DNA from 3 places in the Vibrio sp. E150_011 genome. Region 2 is predicted to be linked to each of the others. Evidence: predicted binding sites of a transcription regulator. Region 2 holds the regulator's gene; each other region holds the start of a gene.
What was found. The regulator CRP, encoded in region 2, controls carbon source genes, mostly activating them, when cyclic AMP is high. The targets are predictions, from matches to a motif close to TGTGANNNNNNTCACA.

Region 1: the regulator CRP is predicted to act here: its motif matches at 3,485-3,500, upstream of ACE1OE_RS06505 (CTP synthase).
Region 3: the regulator CRP is predicted to act here: its motif matches at 2,604-2,619, upstream of rppH (RNA pyrophosphohydrolase).

What each region holds. Positions count from the first base shown of each region.
Region 1 is NZ_JBHFOL010000003.1:54,824-61,686, forward strand. It holds gene rlmD (23S rRNA (uracil(1939)-C(5))-methyltransferase RlmD) at 1-173, shown strand, start outside; gene relA (GTP diphosphokinase) at 248-2,470, shown strand; gene mazG (nucleoside triphosphate pyrophosphohydrolase) at 2,617-3,423, shown strand; gene ACE1OE_RS06505 (CTP synthase) at 3,585-5,225, shown strand; gene eno (phosphopyruvate hydratase) at 5,309-6,610, shown strand; gene ACE1OE_RS06515 (Ldh family oxidoreductase) at 6,811-6,863, shown strand, end outside.
Region 2 is NZ_JBHFOL010000011.1:45,618-52,480, forward strand. It holds gene ACE1OE_RS16290 (aminotransferase-like domain-containing protein) at 1-974, shown strand, start outside; gene ACE1OE_RS16295 (hydrolase) at 971-1,957, shown strand; gene ACE1OE_RS16300 (YheU family protein) at 2,014-2,226, shown strand; gene ACE1OE_RS16305 (phosphoribulokinase) at 2,459-3,328, shown strand; gene crp (cAMP-activated global transcriptional regulator CRP) at 3,573-4,205, shown strand; gene ACE1OE_RS16315 (2-oxoadipate dioxygenase/decarboxylase family protein) at 4,276-5,067, opposite strand; gene astD (succinylglutamate-semialdehyde dehydrogenase) at 5,078-6,535, opposite strand; gene astA (arginine N-succinyltransferase) at 6,628-6,863, opposite strand, start outside.
Region 3 is NZ_JBHFOL010000008.1:42,372-49,234, forward strand. It holds gene ptsP (phosphoenolpyruvate--protein phosphotransferase) at 1-1,932, opposite strand, end outside; gene rppH (RNA pyrophosphohydrolase) at 1,935-2,453, opposite strand; gene mutH (DNA mismatch repair endonuclease MutH) at 3,074-3,739, shown strand; gene ACE1OE_RS13690 (DUF6482 family protein) at 3,763-4,071, opposite strand; gene ACE1OE_RS13695 (NADP(H)-dependent aldo-keto reductase) at 4,220-5,254, shown strand; gene ACE1OE_RS13700 (DUF1127 domain-containing protein) at 5,370-5,624, opposite strand; gene ACE1OE_RS13705 (sigma-54-dependent transcriptional regulator) at 6,205-6,863, opposite strand, start outside.

The DNA of each region.
Region 1 (6,863 bases), on a different contig from region 2:
AACTTGGAGCGACGCGAGTTCTTTATGTTTCTTGCAATCCTGCTACCCTTGCCAGAGATAGTCAGAGCCTTATTGCACAAGGTTATACGCTGACCAAGCTTGGTATGATGGACATGTTTCCACAAACCAGCCATTTAGAGTCAATGGCGTTGTTTGAGAAAGAACAAAGATAGAATGCTCTCTTAACAGAGATCATGGGCTAACCGGGATAGGTTAGTGGATTAATAATACTAGGAAGAACAAAGTAATGGTTGCGGTAAGAAGCGCGCATTTGAACCCTGATGAACAGTTTACGTTAGACAGTTGGATTGCTTCATTGAAGCAAGACAAGCGTGTCTCCACGCGACTGAAAGAGGTTTATACCCAGTGCGAAACACTCGTAGAGGGCAATGAACAAGGGTCCTTGTTGTTGTGGCGTGGTAGAGAGATGATTGAAATTCTCATTACTCTCTCTATGGATAAAGCCACACTCGTTACAGCTTTGCTGTACCCAATAGTCTCCAATAACCTATTTGATCGAGAGCTGCTAGAAGAAACCTACGGTAAAGAAATCATTAAAATGATTGATGGCGTAGAGGAAATGGCGGCGATTGGTCAATTAAATGTCACGTTGGAAGGATCTGAGGCATCCGGGCAGGTAGATAACGTCCGGCGAATGCTGTTAGCGATGGTCGATGATTTTCGATGTGTTGTGATCAAGCTCGCTGAGCGGATCTGTAACCTGCGTGAAGTTAAAGATGAATCTGATGAGGTCAGGATCGCTGCCGCAAAAGAGTGTGCCAATATATACGCGCCCTTGGCTAACCGACTCGGTATCGGTCAGCTTAAATGGGAGATCGAAGATTATGCGTTTCGATATCAGCACTCCGTTACTTACAAAAAAATTGCCAAACAACTCGCAGAACGTCGCATTGTTCGTGAGCAATACATCAAAGACTTTGTCGATGACTTAACCGATGAGATGCAGCGTTCTCAGATACGTGCAGAGGTGAGTGGTCGACCGAAGCACATCTACAGCATTTGGCGAAAAATGCAAAAGAAGAGCTTGGACTTTGATGAGCTTTTTGATGTACGGGCCGTTCGAATTATCGCAGAACGTTTGCAAGATTGTTATGCGGCACTTGGTGTGGTTCACACCAAGTACAAGCACCTTCCTAGTGAGTTTGATGACTACGTTGCCAATCCTAAGCCTAACGGTTACCAATCCATCCATACCGTTGTACTTGGGCCCGAAGGCAAAACCATTGAGATTCAGATTCGAACCAAGGAGATGCACGAGGATTCCGAGCTAGGCGTTGCGGCACACTGGAAATACAAAGAAGGCAGCACAACGGCTCGAAGTGGGTACGATGAAAAAATCACCTGGCTGCGTAAGCTTCTTGACTGGCAGGAAGAGATGTCAGATTCAGGAGAAATGCTTGACGAGGTTCGAAGCCAAGTCTTTGATGATCGTGTTTATGCGTTTACCCCACGTGGTGATGTGGTTGATTTACCAATGGGCGCGACACCACTTGATTTTGCTTATCATATCCACTCGATGGTTGGGCATAGGTGTATCGGCGCGAAAGTCGCAGGCAGAATCGTGCCGTTTACCCATAAGTTGTCAATGGGTGATCAGGTTGAAATCATTACACAGAAAGAACCGAATCCGTCACGAGATTGGCTCAATCCATCACTCGGTTTTGTGCACTCAGGTCGCGCGCGCGCCAAAATTAATGCTTGGTTCCGCAAAGAGAGTCGCGAGAAAAACCTAGAGGCGGGTCGCGATATCTTAGAAGTCGAACTGGCGAAAGTGGGGGCAACATTAAAAGACGCAGAGCAGTACGCATTGCGACGTTTTAATGTCAACACGCCTGATGAGCTTTATGCGGGCGTAGGCAGTGGTGATTTGCGGATTAATCAGGTGATTAATCATATTAATGCCCAGGTTAATAAGCCCACCGCTGAAGAAGAAGACCAAAAAGCGCTCGCCAAGCTGAAAGAATCAGAGAACAAAGCCAACCAGCAGAGTCGTCCTCATAAGGATGCAGTGGTGGTGGAGGGGGTTGATAACCTCATGACGCATTTGGCTCGATGCTGCCAGCCTATACCGGGCGACATCATTAAAGGCTATATTACGCAAGGCCGAGGTATCTCAGTACATCGAGGCGACTGTGAACAGCTCGAAGAACTGCGCCATCACGCACCAGAACGTATTATTGATACCGTTTGGGGCAGTGGATTCGTAGGGTCATACATTGTAACGATTCGCGTGGAAGCACTAGAGCGCAGTGGGTTACTAAAAGATGTGTCGACACTGCTAACCAATGAGAAAGTAAAAGTGATCAGTATGAAAAGTCGTAATGATTACAAGCTTCAACTGAGCATCATGGATTTTGACCTTGAGCTGAATAATATTGAAATACTCTCTCGTGTCACCATGCGAATTGAACAAATCAAAGACGTCATGAAAGTGAAGCGCTTAGGGTAGTGTGGATAAAAGCCAACAAGGTCAATACCATACTGCTGGCCTTGCTACGATAATTTCTGAAGGGTTGGGGTTCCAACCCTTTTTTTAAGCTTAACATTGAGTAAGCATTGAACGATTTACACCACGCACTGTTTAGGAGTCGAAAAGTGACACAACCAATTGATCAACTACTGGCTATCATGGCTTTGCTTCGTGACGATGAAAAAGGTTGTCCGTGGGATAAAAAACAGACGTTTGAAACTATCGTACCCCATACGATCGAAGAAACCTTTGAGGTTGTCGATGCGATTCACAATCAAGATTGGTCGAATTTTAAAGAAGAATTGGGTGATTTACTTTTTCAGGTAATCTTTTACAGCCAGATGGCGAAAGAGCAAAACTTGTTCGATTTCAATGAGGTGGTTGAGGGATTGAATGAGAAGCTGACTCGTCGCCACCCACACGTATTTAGTGACGTCGAATTTGCTGATGAAGCGGCTATTAATGCCAATTGGGACGCGGAAAAACAGAAGGAAAAAGCAGAAGTAGGCAAAATTGAGCAAAGTATTCTAGACTCAATACCACAGTCACTTCCTGCCCTATCTAAAGCGAATAAAATACAGAAAAAAGTGGCGAAATACGGCTTTGATTGGGGAGCGCTTGCGCCAGTCGTTGATAAGGTGCAAGAAGAAATTGAAGAAGTGGTTCATGAGGCTATCCAACTTGAGGTAGACAAAGACAAGCTTGAGGAAGAAGTCGGTGATTTATTGTTTTCGGTCGTCAATCTTTCTCGACATCTCAAGTCAGACCCCGAGGTGGCACTAAGAAAAGCGAATAATAAATTTACAAGACGTTTTAAAGGGGTTGAAAGCCGGGTTTCTGAGCATGGTAAATTGCTTACAGACTATACGCTGCAAGAGCTTGATAACTTTTGGAATGATGTAAAAAAACAAGAAAAAAACGCCGAACTGTGAAGGCTTTCTCATTCGAGTAAGTTTCTACAATTGATTTGAAGCAAAAAATAAAAATTTTGAATGTGATAAGTTTCACGTTGTGGCGATAAAGGGCTTCTGGTATATTTTCATCCCGTCCAGAAGTAATCCATTTCCCTCATTCAACCAATTTCAGGTTAAACATGACGACAAATTACATTTTTGTTACTGGCGGGGTTGTATCCTCTCTCGGTAAAGGTATTGCAGCAGCATCTCTTGCGGCTATTTTAGAAGCTCGTGGTCTTAAAGTGACCATGATGAAGCTTGACCCTTACATCAATGTTGATCCAGGGACAATGAGCCCTACTCAGCATGGCGAAGTGTTTGTCACGGAAGATGGCGCTGAAACAGACCTTGACCTTGGTCACTATGAGCGTTTTATTCGCACCAAAATGACCAAGCGTAACAACTTTACAGCAGGTCGTGTTTACTCTGATGTTCTTGCTAAAGAGCGTCGTGGTGATTACCTTGGAGCAACGATTCAGGTTATTCCGCATATCACTAACGCGATCAAAGACCGTGTAATTGCTGGTTCTGAAGGCCATGAAATAGCCTTGGTTGAAGTAGGCGGCACCGTTGGTGATATCGAATCCTTGCCATTTATGGAAGCGATTCGTCAGCTAGCGGCAGAAGTTGGTCGTGAGCGTGCGATGTTCATGCACCTGACCTTGGTGCCGTACCTTGCCGCAGCCGGTGAAGTTAAGACTAAGCCAACTCAACACTCGGTGAAAGAGCTGCTGTCTATCGGTATTCAACCTGATATCCTTGTTTGTCGTAGCGATCGTATGATCCCTGCAAACGAGCGTAAAAAGATTGCTCTATTCTGTAACGTGCCAGAAAAGGCCGTTATCTCAATGAAAGATGTGGATTCGATTTACAAGATTCCACAGCTCATCAAGGCCCAGGGCCTAGATGATTTAGTTTGTGCTCGTTTTGGTATTGAAGCACCAGAAGCGAACCTGACTGAATGGGAACAGGTGATCTACGAAGAAGCTAACCCAACGGCAGAAGTCGTGATTGGTATGGTTGGTAAGTACATTGAATTACCAGACGCTTATAAATCAGTGAACGAGGCATTAAAACATGCTGGCCTGAAAAATCGTCTGAGCGTTAAAATTAAGTACGTTGATTCTCAAGATGTCGAGTCAAAAGGCGAAGAAGTCTTGGCTGGCCTTGATGCCATTCTCGTACCTGGTGGCTTCGGCGATCGTGGTGTGGAAGGCAAGATTCGTGCAGCACAATTTGCACGTGAGAACAAAGTACCATACTTGGGTATCTGTTTGGGTATGCAAGTCGCACTGATTGAATACGCGCGTAATGTCGCGGGTATGGAAGGTGCACATTCAACAGAATTTAACAAAGATACGCAGTATCCTGTGGTAGGTTTAATCACGGAATGGGTCGATGGCGAAGGTAAAGTTGAAGAACGTACTGAAACCTCTGACCTAGGCGGCACGATGCGTCTTGGTTCTCAGCTTTGTCACCTTGCTAAAGGAACGAAAGCGTATGAACTGTATGGTAATGAGAAAATCCATGAGCGTCATCGTCACCGTTATGAAGTGAACAACACACTTCGTCCACAGATTGAAAAAGCGGGACTTAAAGTCTCTGGTCTGTCAGCAGACAAGAAACTGGTTGAAGTGATTGAGAACCCAGCTCACCCATGGTTTGTAGCTGCGCAGTTCCACCCAGAATTCACATCAACACCACGCGATGGTCACCCACTGTTTAGCGGCTTTGTAAAAGCTGCAGGTGAGTACCAACGCGGAACGGAAGACAAATAGTAAAAGGATACGGGTGGCTGCGAAGGTTATGCGGCTGCCTTTAATTTGATAGTAAAATTTTTATTTATTGAGAGGAAACATCAATGTCTAAGATCGTTAAAGTTCTAGCTCGTGAAATCATCGACTCACGTGGTAACCCAACTGTAGAAGCTGAAGTTCACCTAGAAGGCGGTTTCGTTGGTATGGCAGCAGCTCCGTCTGGTGCTTCTACTGGTTCTCGCGAAGCTCTTGAGCTACGTGACGGTGACAAATCACGTTTCCTAGGTAAAGGTGTTCTTAAAGCAATTGCAGCTGTTAACGGCCCAATCGCTGAAGCACTAGTTGGCCAAGATGCAAAAGCACAAGCTGACGTTGACCAAGTAATGATCGACCTAGATGGTACTGAAAACAAATCTAAGTTCGGTGCTAACGCTATCCTTGCAGTATCTCTAGCAAACGCTAAAGCTGCAGCAGCTGCTAAAGGCATGCCTTTGTTCGAGCACATCGCTGAGCTAAACGGTACTGCTGGTCAGTTCTCTATGCCTCTACCAATGATGAACATCATCAACGGTGGCGAGCACGCTGATAACAACGTTGATATCCAAGAGTTCATGATCCAACCTGTTGGCGCAAAAACTCTTAAAGAAGCACTACGTATCGGTGCTGAAGTATTCCACAACCTAGCTAAAGTACTTAAAGCTAAAGGCCTAAGCACTGCAGTTGGTGATGAAGGTGGTTTCGCTCCTAACCTTGAGTCTAACGCTGCTGCTCTAGCTGCTATCCAAGAAGCTGTTGAAGCTGCTGGTTACGTACTAGGTAAAGACGTTACTCTTGCTATGGACTGTGCGGCTTCTGAGTTCTTCGACAAAGAAACTGGCAAGTACAACATGAAAGGCGAAGGCAAAATCTTCACTTCTGAAGAGTTTAACTTCTACCTACAAGACCTTGCTAACCAATACCCAATCGTATCTATCGAAGACGGTCTTGACGAATCAGATTGGGCTGGTTTCAAGCACCAAACTGAACTTCTAGGTGACAAGCTTCAACTAGTTGGTGACGATCTATTCGTTACAAACACTAAGATTCTAGCTCGTGGTATCGAAGAAGGCATCACTAACTCTATCCTAATCAAGTTCAACCAAATCGGTTCACTTACAGAGACTCTAGCTGCAATCAAGATGGCTAAAGACGCTGGCTTCACAGCAGTTATCTCTCACCGTTCTGGCGAAACTGAAGATGCAACTATCGCTGATCTAGCGGTAGGTACAGCTGCAGGTCAAATCAAAACTGGTTCTATGAGCCGTTCTGACCGTGTTGCTAAGTACAACCAACTTCTTCGCATCGAAGAAGCTCTAGGTGAGCGTGCACCTTTCAACGGTCTAAAAGAAGTTAAAGGTCAAGCTTAATTGTTTGATTGCTAACAAGCTTTAATAGAGCCGCTCCTTTAGGGAGCGGCTTTTTTTTGTCTATAATTTATCTATAAGGTGATTTAAACGGGTAACAATACGAGTAACAGCATCCAGTATGTTACTTCTTAGGGACGAAAAATCCGCTAAAGTAGCGGCAGTCTTAATAGAACATATCCCTACTGATAGAGGACTTTACCATGGCTAATGTACCAAGCCCGACTACCACTTTTGACAACGAGTACTTCTCGTT
Region 2 (6,863 bases):
CTGGTTTGGATGCTCATCGCTCTATCGTGGCAAACTGGTTGAAAGAGCAAGGCATCCTTCTCGATGTCAACAAGCTGCTGTTTAGCTCGGGGGCTCAACACGCCATTCAGATGGTCCTTGATACCTTTACTCGTCCGGGTGATACGGTGTTGGTGGAGCAGTACACCTACCCCGGTGTCATCTCACTTGCAAGGCAAAATCAGCTCACATTAAAAGGGGTTGAAATGGACGATGAAGGGATCACACCGGAGTCGCTCGAGGTATGCTGCAAGCGCTATTCTCCGCGCTTTTTATACCTCACACCCACACTGCAAAATCCAACCACTGCTATCATGTCACCCGCAAGGCGCCAGGCTATCATCGCACTATGCCAAGCCAACAATGTCTATATCATTGAGGATGACATTAACGGCTTGTTGCTCAACTCGCCCCCAGCACCACTCGTAAACTCGGCACCAGAAACCGTCATTTATATTGGCGCCTTTTCAAAATGCTTAGCACCTGGGTTACGTGTCGGCTATCTCAGTGCGCCAGAAAAATTGTACCCACAACTTGTTCTGTCTCTACAAAACCACAGCTGGATGATCAGCCCTTTGCTGATTGCACTCACCTGTGAAATGTTGCTATCTGGCGATGCAGAGCGCAATATCACCGCCATTCATAATGAAATGAGTCAGCGACTGGCCATCACCAAGCGCGTTCTCGGTGCTTTTAACATGCGCTACCAAAGCGGTGGTTTTCATGTGTGGTTAACCCTACCTGAGCAGTGGCGACTCAGTGAATTTGTTCAAAAATCGGCAGAGTTAGGTGTCATTGTTAAGTCTGGAGAGTTGTTTGCCCCTCCGGGCGGAACGGTCATTCCTGCGGTTCGGCTTTCATTAAGCTCCCCCCAAACGATCGAACAGCTAGAGAGCGGCGTAGAAAAGCTCAATACACTATTATTATCAAACCCAATCAGTGAATTCACATTATGAACACACCGACACTACAACCTTTTATCGCCGCCAAGGGACTCGGTAACCCGCATATTCAAACCTTGATACCTCGATTCATCCGTCGTCGTTCCTTGTTTGACCCCGTGTGGGAAACGCTTGAGACCCCCGATGATGACTTTGTTGAACTGGCATGGAGTGAAGATCCCCACAGTGATAAGGCAAAGCATAAGCCGGTCTTTGTCCTCTTTCATGGACTAGAAGGCTGCTTTAATAGCCCGTATGCCAATGGGTTGATGCACGCCTTCGCAAAACAAGGCTGGCTCGCGGTTATGATGCACTTTAGAGGATGTGGTCCCAATCTAAACCGTCTGGCTCGGGCCTATCATTCTGGTGAAATCGGGGATGCAAGACACTTCATTGAGCTTTTGGATCATCGCTACCCAAATGCCAAAAAGGTAGCCGTAGGCATATCCCTTGGGGGCAATATGTTGACTAACTATCTCGCCCATTATAAGACAGATACCAAGCTCGATAGTGCGACGATTGTTTCTGCCCCCTTAGACCTCGCAGCGTGCTCTAGCCGTATTGAACAAGGTTTTTCCAAACTATATCGACGCTACCTACTCTCTTCGATGAAGAAAAATGCATTATTAAAAACTCACCTACTCAGCGAGGCATTAGGGTTAACCGCCGCTCGAATAAAAGAAATGAAAAGGCTTTATGAATTTGATGATTTAATTACCGCGCCACTTCACGGCTTTAAGGACGCTGATGACTATTACCAACGATGTTCTGCACTACCACGCTTGAACGATATCGTCATCCCTACGCAGTTTATCCACGCTAAAGACGACCCATTTATGAATCATGAGGTGATTCCTGATTATGAGCTGACCCCTCATCTAAGCTATCGTTTACTCGAACAAGGTGGGCACGTCGGCTTTTTATCTGGAAGCTGGCGCAAACCCGTTTTCTGGCTTGAAGAAGTATTGCCAAGTTATTATCGACACCTTGCTGAATAACTCCTGTCGGGCTCATCTCTGATATACTCTCACCATCATAGAAGAGAGAGGTATTTATGATTATCCCATGGCAGCAGATCGCATCGGAAACACTCGATAATTTGATTCAAGAATTTGTATTGCGTGAAGGCACCGATTACGGTGAAAGCGAATACACTCTAGCCGATAAACTTGCACATGTACGAAGCCAACTAGAATCGGGAGAAGCCGTCATTGTCTTTTCTGAATTACACGAAACGGTCGACATCAAGATGCGTAACTCGTTGTAAATATCTCGCCTTTGGCTATGAGGTGCTATAGTAAGCCTCTGCTTATCAGTAAATAGTTGATGGTAGCTATACGTTTACCGTTAACTACATATTTACCGTTAACGATACGTTTGCCGTCAATTATAGATTGAATCGCTCATGATAAGCTCGTGCCCAGATTAAGATAAACCATACATAAACAACATTTCCCAGCTTATCGGGATATGAATACTAAAAATACACAGGAAGTGTTATGTCAGCGAAACACCCTATCATCGCGGTGACAGGCTCCTCAGGAGCTGGAACAACGACAACATCAGAAGCATTTCGCAAGATGTTCAACATGATGAACATCAGACCTGCGTTTATCGAAGGCGATAGCTTCCATCGCTTTACTCGCCCAGAGATGGATGTCGAGATCCGCAAAGCAAAAGAACAGGGTAAGCACATCAGTTACTTTGGCCCTCAAGCCAATGACTTTCCTGCACTTGAAACCTTTTTTAAAAACTACGGACAAAATGGCGTCGGCCAATTTCGTCGCTATCTACATACATTCGACGAAGCGGTCCCATACAATCAAATGCCGGGCACCTTCACGCCTTGGCAAGACTTACCCCAAAACTCTGACGTATTATTTTATGAAGGGTTACATGGTGGTGTTGTTGATGGTGCCATTAATGCCGCTCAGCACGTTGACCTCTTGATTGGCATGGTTCCAATCGTCAACCTGGAGTGGATCCAAAAATTTGTTCGCGATACACGTGACCGTGGACACTCTCGAGAAGCAGTGACCGATTCCATAGTACGGTCAATGGACGACTATCTCAGCTACATCACACCACAATTTTCGCGTACTCATATCAACTTCCAACGCGTCCCCACCGTTGATACGTCGAACCCACTTAATGCGAAGGGAATCCCAAGTCTCGATGAGAGTTTCGTCGTCATTCGCTTAAGGGGCATTAAGAATGTCGATTACCCATATCTACTCTCAATGATTGACGGTTCCTTTATGTCACGTCATAACACCATCGTCGTACCGGGCGGGAAAATGAGTTTTGCGATGGAATTAATTGTCCGTCCTATACTACAGCAGCTAATAGAAACAGGGAAAATAGGTTAGTTTTTTGCGCCTAAACTTAGATGATTTTTTATACCGTGATCATGTGCACAGTTTTGTATAGGAAAATGGTCTGATGACACGATTAAAATCAAGAAAGTCCGCGCAAAAAAGGATACTATTTCTTTGAAACAGAAGATCGCTTGCGCCATCTTCAAAGTGCTTTTATGCTAGTGAGTCTCAACACAATGGACTTGCTATAATATATGGAAAGCAGCAAGCATACCCTGCAGAGGAAGTAAGAAATATGGTTCTAGGTAAACCTCAAACCGACCCAACGCTAGAGTGGTTCCTTTCACATTGTCATATTCACAAGTACCCTTCAAAAAGCACGCTAATCCATGCGGGCGAGAAGGCTGAAACACTTTACTACATCGTAAAAGGTTCAGTAGCAGTACTTATCAAAGATGAAGAAGGCAAAGAGATGATCTTGTCTTACCTTAACCAAGGTGACTTCATCGGTGAACTAGGCCTATTTGAAGAAGACCAAGAACGTACAGCGTGGGTTCGAGCTAAATCACCTTGTGAAGTGGCTGAGATTTCTTTCAAGAAATTCCGTCAACTTATCCAAGTTAACCCAGATATTCTCATGCGCTTATCTTCTCAGATGGCAAGTCGCCTACAAGTGACAAGCCAGAAAGTTGGTGACCTTGCGTTCCTTGACGTAACTGGTCGTATTGCTCAGACGCTACTTAACCTAGCAAAACAACCTGACGCAATGACGCACCCTGACGGCATGCAAATCAAAATTACTCGTCAAGAAATCGGCCAGATCGTTGGTTGTTCTCGTGAAACAGTAGGACGTATTCTTAAAATGCTGGAAGAGCAGAACCTTATCTCTGCTCATGGTAAGACTATTGTGGTCTACGGCACGCGTTAATATCTAACGTTACTAATAATTAAAAAGCCACCGCAAGGTGGCTTTTTTTATGGCGAAAGGGTGAGTCTATTTATTGATGGGTACTCTCAAAAATTTTATCCGCAGACGCTGCCACAAACCCTTGATAGTAGCAGTTATTATTCATTTTATAGCGCTTAGCAAACTCATAAAAACCTCCAGGTACACGCTTCTCTTCGCCTAAAAACGACACCAATACTTTGTCAGCCATGGTCGATGATTGCTCCAGTAACACCTCAGGTGATCCCTTGACCTCACCACCTGATTCATTGATCTCAAAACCAGCCTGGCGCAAATAATGATTCACAGCCACGACGTCTTCAAATCGCTGCAACTGATTCACACTCACGGTAAAGTGATTTGCACCATAACCATGAGCGGCAAGCCAAGAGGCATACTCACTTTCTTGCGCCAGTGTTTGATAATCTTCGCAGCTCAACGTCCACAGACGCCCACCAAACAGAAAATCTGCCGACGATACGGCCTCACTATCAACTTGATCCACCAGCTTGGTCACAATGGCCTGTAGCTCGGGTGAGCACTGCTCCACACACAGTTCGCTAATAAAAACCTTAGGTAACGTGTTGTCTGCATGCTCTAAATGAATGGCTGACAGCTTTTTAGCTTTGAATTCATACTCGCCTCCTTGCTGGTAACCAAGCTCAAGAAAAGGCTTGGCCAATGTCTCAATACCAACAGGGTCAAGATTAAAGGTGCGCAAGGCAATGTGATCATTAATCAGTGCTTCTTGCTCCTTCAGCAACCCCTGAATTTTCGCGGCGGATGGACACAGGCGCGTCGTATAATCTTGCCACAGTTGCTCAAATAACCATTCAACTTTCATATGTTGCTCCTTAGAGATCGAGTCCTGGGCTTAACGTCGCTGGAAGAATCGTTTCGTCTCCCTCCATCGATGCCATCGGATAGGCACAATAGTCTGCGGCATAGAAAGCACTCGGCCTCAGGTTACCGGATGCACCAGGGCCACCAAATGGTGCATCACCGCTCGCGCCCGTCAACTGACGGTTACGATTCACAATACCAGCACGGATATGGTCAACAAAATACAACCACTCGTCGTCATTGGTTGAGATAAGTCCTGCGGATAAACCAAAACGGGTATCATTGGCAAGTTCAACCGCTTGATCTAGCGTTTCATAGCGTACAAGCTGCAACAACGGGCCAAAATATTCTTCATCAGGTAATACATCAATTGTGGTCGCATCAATCAACCCTGGCGTCACAAATGCCGCCTGTCGCTGCTGTGACTCAACCAAACTCTTGCCGCCTAAGGCTTGCAGTGCGGACTGAGCCTGTATGATGTGTTGTGCTGCCTGTATGGATATTTGTGGTCCCATGAAGGGTGCCGGATCGGCAAACGGCTCATCGATACGTATTTTTGCTATCGCGGCGACCAGGGCTTCAACAAGTTGGTCACCTTTATCGCCAAAGGGAACATACAATCGGCGGGCGCACGTACAACGTTGCCCTGCACTGATATAAGCAGACTGAATGATGGTGTAGATCGTTGCATCAAGATCGCCATACGCCTCACTGACAACTAATGGGTTGTTGCCCCCCATCTCTAGCGCCAGCATTTTATCAGGCTGACCGGCAAATTGACGATGTAGGACATGGCCAGTATTCGCACTGCCAGTAAACAACACGCCATCAATACCTTTGGCATCAGCTAAAGCAATGCCGGTTTCTTTACCGCCTTGCACTAGGTTAATAACCCCTTCTGGCAACCCTGCTTCCTGCCAAATCCGCATGGCAAGCTCACCCACTAGTGGCGTTTGTTCAGAAGGCTTAAAGACAACCGTGTTCCCTGCCAGCAACGCTGGAACAATATGGCCATTGGGCAGGTGCCCTGGGAAGTTATAAGGCCCAAATACTGCCATAACACCAAGAGGGCGATGACGAAGGACTATTTGGTTCCCCGCCGCTTCTCGCTGTGAGCGACCAGTACGCTCGTGATAGGCTCGAATGGAAATCGCAATCTTACCGGCCATCGCGCCCGCTTCCGTTCGAGTTTCCCACAACGGTTTCCCCGTTTCTTTAGCAATCGCTATAGCAATCTCTTCACTGCGCGCTTTTAGCTTTTCGGCAAAGGCTAATACAATGGCTTCACGCGCTTCAAACGAGGTTTTTTTCCAAGAGATAAACGCCTGTCTTGCGGCACTAACCGCGGACTCAACCTGCGCCGGTGTGGCTGATTGTCCCTGCCAAACCACCTCATTATTGTAAGGTGACAATGAATGAAATTGTTCACCAAGTCCTGCTACCCACTGTCCTGCGATCCATTGAGTCATCGAGAATTCCTTAACATATAAAAATGGTTGGAGCATTGTCTTCAACGCCACGAAAAATAACCAAACGTGGCGGGATAAACATCAAGAGCCTGTTACTGAGCGAGCATACGTACCATATCACCTTCAGAAAGGTTCAAGGCCTCGGCCACGCTTGGAGCTAACAAGACACGCTGGCTTTCTGCGTCATAAGCGGCTTTCGCGGCTGTTGCTCTAAAGTGTTCAAATGACGTATTTGCAATAAGATAATCTTGTGAACTGGCGTGCTCTGAGATCGATACCTTGGCTCGGAATGAATTCCTAATCGCTTGGATATTTTGTAGATCGCACT
Region 3 (6,863 bases), on a different contig from region 2:
ATGAAGGGTCTCATAGATATCCGCTACTTGGGCATTATTGCGATCAACCGCTAACAAATATTGCGTAAGATCATTCGTACCCACAGAAACAAAGTCGACCTTTTCTGCCATAAAAGGCAGAAGGTATAGCATAGATGGCACTTCAATCATCACACCAACCTGAGGAGGCACAATATCTTGATGTACTTGAGCTACCTCATCATAAGCTTGATTAATGAGTGTGATTGCTCCATCCAACTCCTGCATTGAGGAGACCATTGGTAACAATATGCTCAAATTATCGAGCCCTTCACTTGCTCTGAGCATTGCTCTTAATTGGATCAGAAAAATATCAGGGTGATCAAGCGTAAAGCGAATTCCACGCCAACCTAAGAACGGGTTATCTTCCTCAATAGGAAGATAAGGCAATGCCTTGTCACCACCAATATCCAACGTACGCATGACAACTCGCTTAGTAGGATAAGCTTGTAACACCGCTCGATATTGCTGGACTTGCTCTTCTTCAGACGGAAACTGTTGCCTCAATAAAAACGAAATTTCAGTTCGGTATAACCCAACACCATCCACACCTTTATTTAAGGAAATACTGGTGTCAGCGCTCAAACCCGCGTTTAATAAAACCTGAATTCGTTGACCATCTTTGGTTGCAGCATCAAGATCTAAGGTCTGCTCAACCATGTGCGACAATTCAGTCTCTTCGGTCACCAATTCGCGGTATTCAGAGAGTAACTCAACGGTTGGCTCTAAGAAAATTTCACCACTGTAGCCATCCACAATGGCTAGCTTAGCGCTTAATAATTCAGGATTAATCCCTAGTCCCATGACAGCAGGCACGCCCATCGCTCGAGATAGGATCGCAGCATGAGAGTTTGCAGCGCCTTCCAATGACACAACCGCCAGCAACTTTTCTTTGGGAATAGACGCCAAGATAGAGGCCGTCAGCTCCCTCACCACCATAATGACAGGCTCAGAAATCACATGTACTGGCTGCTCTGAGTTATGAAGAAAAAACAATAACCGCTGTCCGAGTTCACGGACATCTTGCGCCCGCTCTCTAAGATAGATGTCCGACATTTTAGCAAAGCGATTCGCGTAACTTTCAACCACTTGTCTTAGCGCCCAGTCCGCTCGATCTCCCTGAGCTATTTGAGCCTTGAGATCTTTTCGCAACATAGGATCATTGAGTAAGTGCGTAAAGAGGTCAAAAATAGCCAGAGCATCTTTATTTAACTCCAAATCTAGCTTTTTACGCATTCGCTTAAAGTCAGCAAGCGCTTTTTCGATCGCAAGCGATAACAGCTCTTGTTCACGACTAACATCCAGCGTAGACGCTGGAAACACGTCACTTAGCTCTGGCTGGGTGTTATCCCACCACATTGGACCAATCGCAACCCCAGAAGACGCTGCAATGCCTTTTACAACCGTTAATTGATTGCCCTCAAAGAAGCTATCCCCTTGGGCAGTAGCATGGGCAATGAGCACCGCGATCTGAGCGGCTAACGTAACAAGAAAAGATTCTTCTGTTTCACTAAACTGACGAGATTTTTTTTGCTGAATAACGAGTACGCCGAGCACTTGTTTACGGTGAATAATAGGTGTGCCAAGAAAGGCATGGTAGATATCCTCCCCAAGTTCAGGGAAAAATTTAAATGCAGGGTGCTGAGCCGCAGCCGCTATATTCAGTGGTTCAGCGGTGCGCTTGACTAACCCTACTAACCCTTCATCAAAGTTAATGTGAATGGTATCGCCCTGAAAAATAAGGCCTTGGGTTGCCATCAGCTCTAACCGTTGTTGCGGTTCATTGGCAAGATAAATTGTGCAGCATTCGGTATGCATAGCTGCACAAGTTTGTTTAACCAACATTTCAAGGGCTAAGTGCACGCTCTCCTCTTTAGAAACGTGCTCAACTATTTCCCTTAGTTGCGAAAGCATACTTACCCTCTTCGGTGTTTTCTTTTGCCTTTAAACTTACGTTCCTTAAAAGGCATTGCGAGAGAAGCAAATTCTTTCATGGCACGACGATAAACGTCACGCTTAAAAGAGACAACTTGCCTGACCGGATACCAATAACTTACCCAGCGCCAACCATCAAACTCAGGGGTACTACCACGTTGCATATTGATCCGCGACTCATCGCAATCCAAACGTAGCAAAAACCATTTCTGTTTTTGTCCAATACAAACAGGCTTCGAGTCCCAACGAACGAGCCGTTTAGGTAACTTGTATCTCAGCCAATGACGACTAACAGCGACAATTTTTACATCATCTTTTGTTAGCCCGACTTCTTCATACAGTTCTCGGTACATAGCTTGCTCAGGGGATTCACCTTCGTCAATACCACCTTGAGGAAACTGCCATGAATGTTGTCCGTATCGTTTAGCCCAGAAGACCTGACCATGGTTGTTACAGATTACAATACCCACATTAAGTCGGTAACCATCGCCATCTATCACTGGCCAACCTCAATTAAATTTTCATTACCTTGATTTTTCCACATATCCCCAAGTTGAGCAAACGTAGACACCCGTAAATTTGAACATTTACCACTTAATCGACAAACTATGGATAAGTTTTACTCGCACCAACACTTATCAACACCACAATGAGACCTAGACCACATTTATTCACCTTTTCTGTGAATAACCATGTGCAGAATCTTTGATCTTCTCTAACAATGACAAATAAATCACGTATACCAATTTATAGCACACATATAATCTAGAATATTAATCACTTTAAAACAACAAGTTAAATATAACGATTGAAAAATCAGCCTTAAATGAAATTGCCAATTGTCCATTGATCTTAGATCGGTCAAAGATCGAACAAAGCTTGTTTTATCCACACAAGAGCTGCTATCAATTCTATCACTTACAATTAATCAAGCATTAGTTTCCAAAAAATACCTGTTTATTCATACAGATGATATAATAATAAAGAAATTAAAAAACGAACTGTGGATAACTCAGTAATAGATCGAAAGCCGCGCTTTGTGATCTTTTTTTGTACAGGCAGAAGTCGAACTCCGTGATAAACTGACATCGTCATTTTTATCTACAACGTCTCTTAATATATGAAGTCTACTCCTAGATCAGAAAGCGAGCTCATGAGTAGAGCGCGACAAATAGCGGGCATGAGCTTTGGTGAGTTAGCGCAAGAAGCTGATATGAAGGTACCTGAAACCTTAAAGCGTGATAAGGGCTGGGTGGGTCAATTGCTAGAGTGGCACCTAGGTGCAAAGGCCGGTAGCAAACCGACACAAGATTTTCCAGATATTGGTATCGAACTTAAAAGCATCCCTATCAGTTATTCAGGTACACCGCTTGAGTCCACATTCGTTTGTGTCGCCCCTCTTACCGGCGTACAAGGTTTGACATGGGAGCGTAGCCATATTCGCAATAAACTCTCACGTGTACTTTGGCTGCCAGTGGAAGGTGAACGAGAAATCCCAGTAGCACAACGTCGCGTCGGATCCCCTTTGATCTGGAGCCCTTCCGAAGAAGAAGAACTCATGCTCAAAAATGATTGGGAAGAGTTAATGGACCATATTACTTTGGGACACATCAATCAACTGACCGCACACAGTGGCGAAATCCTACAAATAAGGCCAAAAGCAGCGAATAGCCGCGTGACAACAGGCGCTTATGGCGCCAACGGCCAGCCGATAAAAACCCTGCCCCGAGGGTTCTATCTCAGAGCGAAGTTTACATCCTATATCCTTGAAAACTACTTTGTCTAACGCCTTTATCATAAAGGCGTTACCTAGTGCAGTTTTAACTCAATATCACAGTACCGGTTCATTTCCCCCGTACTGCCACACTCGTCATAGGCGTTATGTAAACGAAGATAGGCTTTTTCAACGCCTAATTTGTGTAGTACCTCTTTCACCGAATCTAATGACTCAAAATGAATGGGTTCATCATTTTCTTTTATTGGTTCAAGCTTATGCTTGTATTCCACTGCTAACAAATAGTGTGAAATATCAGCACAACCAATTACAAAGACTTTAGGTGGTGTATAGGTGTCTTTGTGGTATCCATGTAACCACCGATCGAGCTGATGTTTTTGCATATTCCACCTCCTTTAAAAAATACTTGTGGATAATGCCTTACTGACAATCAACAGTTTAGTAAAATAAATTCAGAAGTGTGCTCTTTAAACTGAAGTTTTAACAAAACGCGGTATAGTGAAAGAAAACAAAAGCAGCAAGGAAGGCTCAATGAAATATCATACTCTCCCTCATTCCTCTCTTGAAGTCAGCAAAATTTGCTTAGGCACAATGACGTTTGGTGAGCAAAATACGAAAAAGGAAGCATTCGATCAGCTCGACTTTTCTGTCGAACATGGCGTGAACTTCATCGATACCGCCGAGATGTACCCTGTCCCACCAAAAGCCACAACGCAAGGTCTTACCGAAAGCTATATTGGTGACTGGTTATCTCAGTCAGATAAAAGACAAAAAGTCATATTGGCAACCAAAGTCGCGGGACCAAGAAGTGTTCCACATATTAGAAATAATATGCGCCTAGATCGCCGCAATATTCATCAAGCCGTCGACGATAGCCTCACTCGACTCAAGACAGACTATATCGATCTCTACCAATTGCATTGGCCTCAAAGGCAAACGAACTGTTTTGGTCAACTCAACTATCCCTACCATGAAGGCGGTGATGATGTCTCTTTGATCGAGACGTTAGAAGCGTTGAATGAAATGATCAATGCGGGGAAGATTCGTTATATCGGTGTTTCAAATGAAACCCCTTGGGGCGTAATGACGTTATTAAAATTGGCTGAAAAGCATAATTTACCTAGAATTGTCTCAATACAGAACCCGTATAATCTACTTAACCGAAGTTTTGAAGTCGGGTTATCAGAAATAAGCCATCATGAAGGCGTGGAGCTGTTAGCTTATTCACCACTAGCGTTTGGGTGTTTAAGTGGAAAATATCTGAATGGACAAAAGCCGCCAGGTGCTCGCTGTAGTGTTTTTGAACGCTTTGTTCGTTATTTCACACCCCAAGGTCTTGCCGCTACACAAGCGTATATCGATGTTGCTCATAAACACCAGATTGACCCAGCAGTAATGGCTTTAGCCTTTGTGAATCAACGCCCTTTCGTTGCGTCAAATATTATTGGTGCAACAAATTTATCTCAACTTGAAGCGAATATTAATAGCATTAACGTCACCTTATCTGATGAACTATTAAATGATATTCAAGAAATAGGGACTCAGTATTCTAATCCTTGTCCCTAGTGTTATTAACTCATCGTCATAAGTTGTTATTTCATTACTATTAACGATTTTATTGTCGTCTCATATACAATATAAAGAATCTAAGCGGGCAGTGAGACGCTCTGCCCGCTTTCAATTACGTTGCTATTGTCGATTTCAGCCCCCTTCGAAGATGACGAGCTTTGCGTGTCGCCACTACTGAAGGCACGTGAGTCACTAGCCCAAGTGGACGACCTTGCGAGTCAAGGCCAATATCACGAAGTAAGTGTTCGTTATACAACGGTAATTGGTAAGCATTTCGACGGTAGCGGCGCTTCCATTCTCTTTCTTCATGATGAAGATCAGCTTTAATTAACCAGGTAGCAAGTGTTAGGTATATAGATGTACGCATGTTGTTCTCCTAAATGGACAATATTGAGGAGAGAAATAGCGATCTAAAAAAGACTTATTTGACTTTGAGACTGCTATTTCCGCAGCCTCTAGGGGTACGGATATTAAAGTAGTGGTGTACCAAACGTAACTGGGCACGAGGCTTTAGTGGCCTTAACATGCATCCATTGTTTATTTACACATAAACGTGGAACAGCAATAATATTGATAGAAAATTTACGATTCATCATTTTATGCCTCCACTTAACTTTAAAATCCAAAATAATTTGATAGGTGAGCTTGTAGCTCAGGTTGATTTTTACTCATATCGACTATATTTTCAACATTCATTTACAAAATATATCAATACAATTTTATACTCTATTTCTTTGCCATTTAGCGGTTTCATTTCCAAGTAATCAACTGTTCATTAAATAAATAGCAGTGATTCATTTTACAAAAAATAATCATATAATAGAAAATATTTATAATTAACAATATTGCCAATTAATAGACCGTCGTATAGATCACAAAAATAATGTAACAGATAAGAGAATTAAAACCACTGAGGATACAGTGGCTTTAAAAATGAATAACCCGCTCTATAAGGTTTCTTCCGTAATTAGGTTATGCTTATTCAGCAAGCGATACATCGTTGCTCTTGAGATTCCCAGCTCTTTTGCCGCTAAGGTCACCTGACCATTATGGCTATCAAGTACTAAGATTAATGCATCTCGCTCTGAACGTTCTCGAATGCTCTTTAAACTCCGCTTACCCGAGTATGTACCCGGCAGTTCAAAGTGCTTCTTAGAAAGTACCTCTTCTTCTGTCATTAACACGGCTCGCTTGACTTGATTGAGTAGCTCTTTGACATTGCCAGGCCAATGATAATAGGTCAGCGTTTTTAGGGCATCATCATCAATGGATTTTACGGGGGAATTAAATTCTTTTGAAAACTGACCAATATAGTGATTAACCAGCAATCCTATGTCGGTAGCACGCTCTTTAAGACTTGGGACATTAATTCTTAATACATTGATACAGTGAAACAGCTCGTCATTAAACAAACCATCCCCTAACGCTTTTTCAATATCGGATGAATCAGAAGCCAGCACACGAATATCATACTCCTTCCAACCATCAACGGTTTCAACCTTGCCCTCTTGATAGAACTTTAATAAATTCATTTGTTGTTTGGGTTGCAAGGTAAAAATATCATTCAATAAAATCGTACCGCCAGCGGCTTGATCGAGCAGTGATA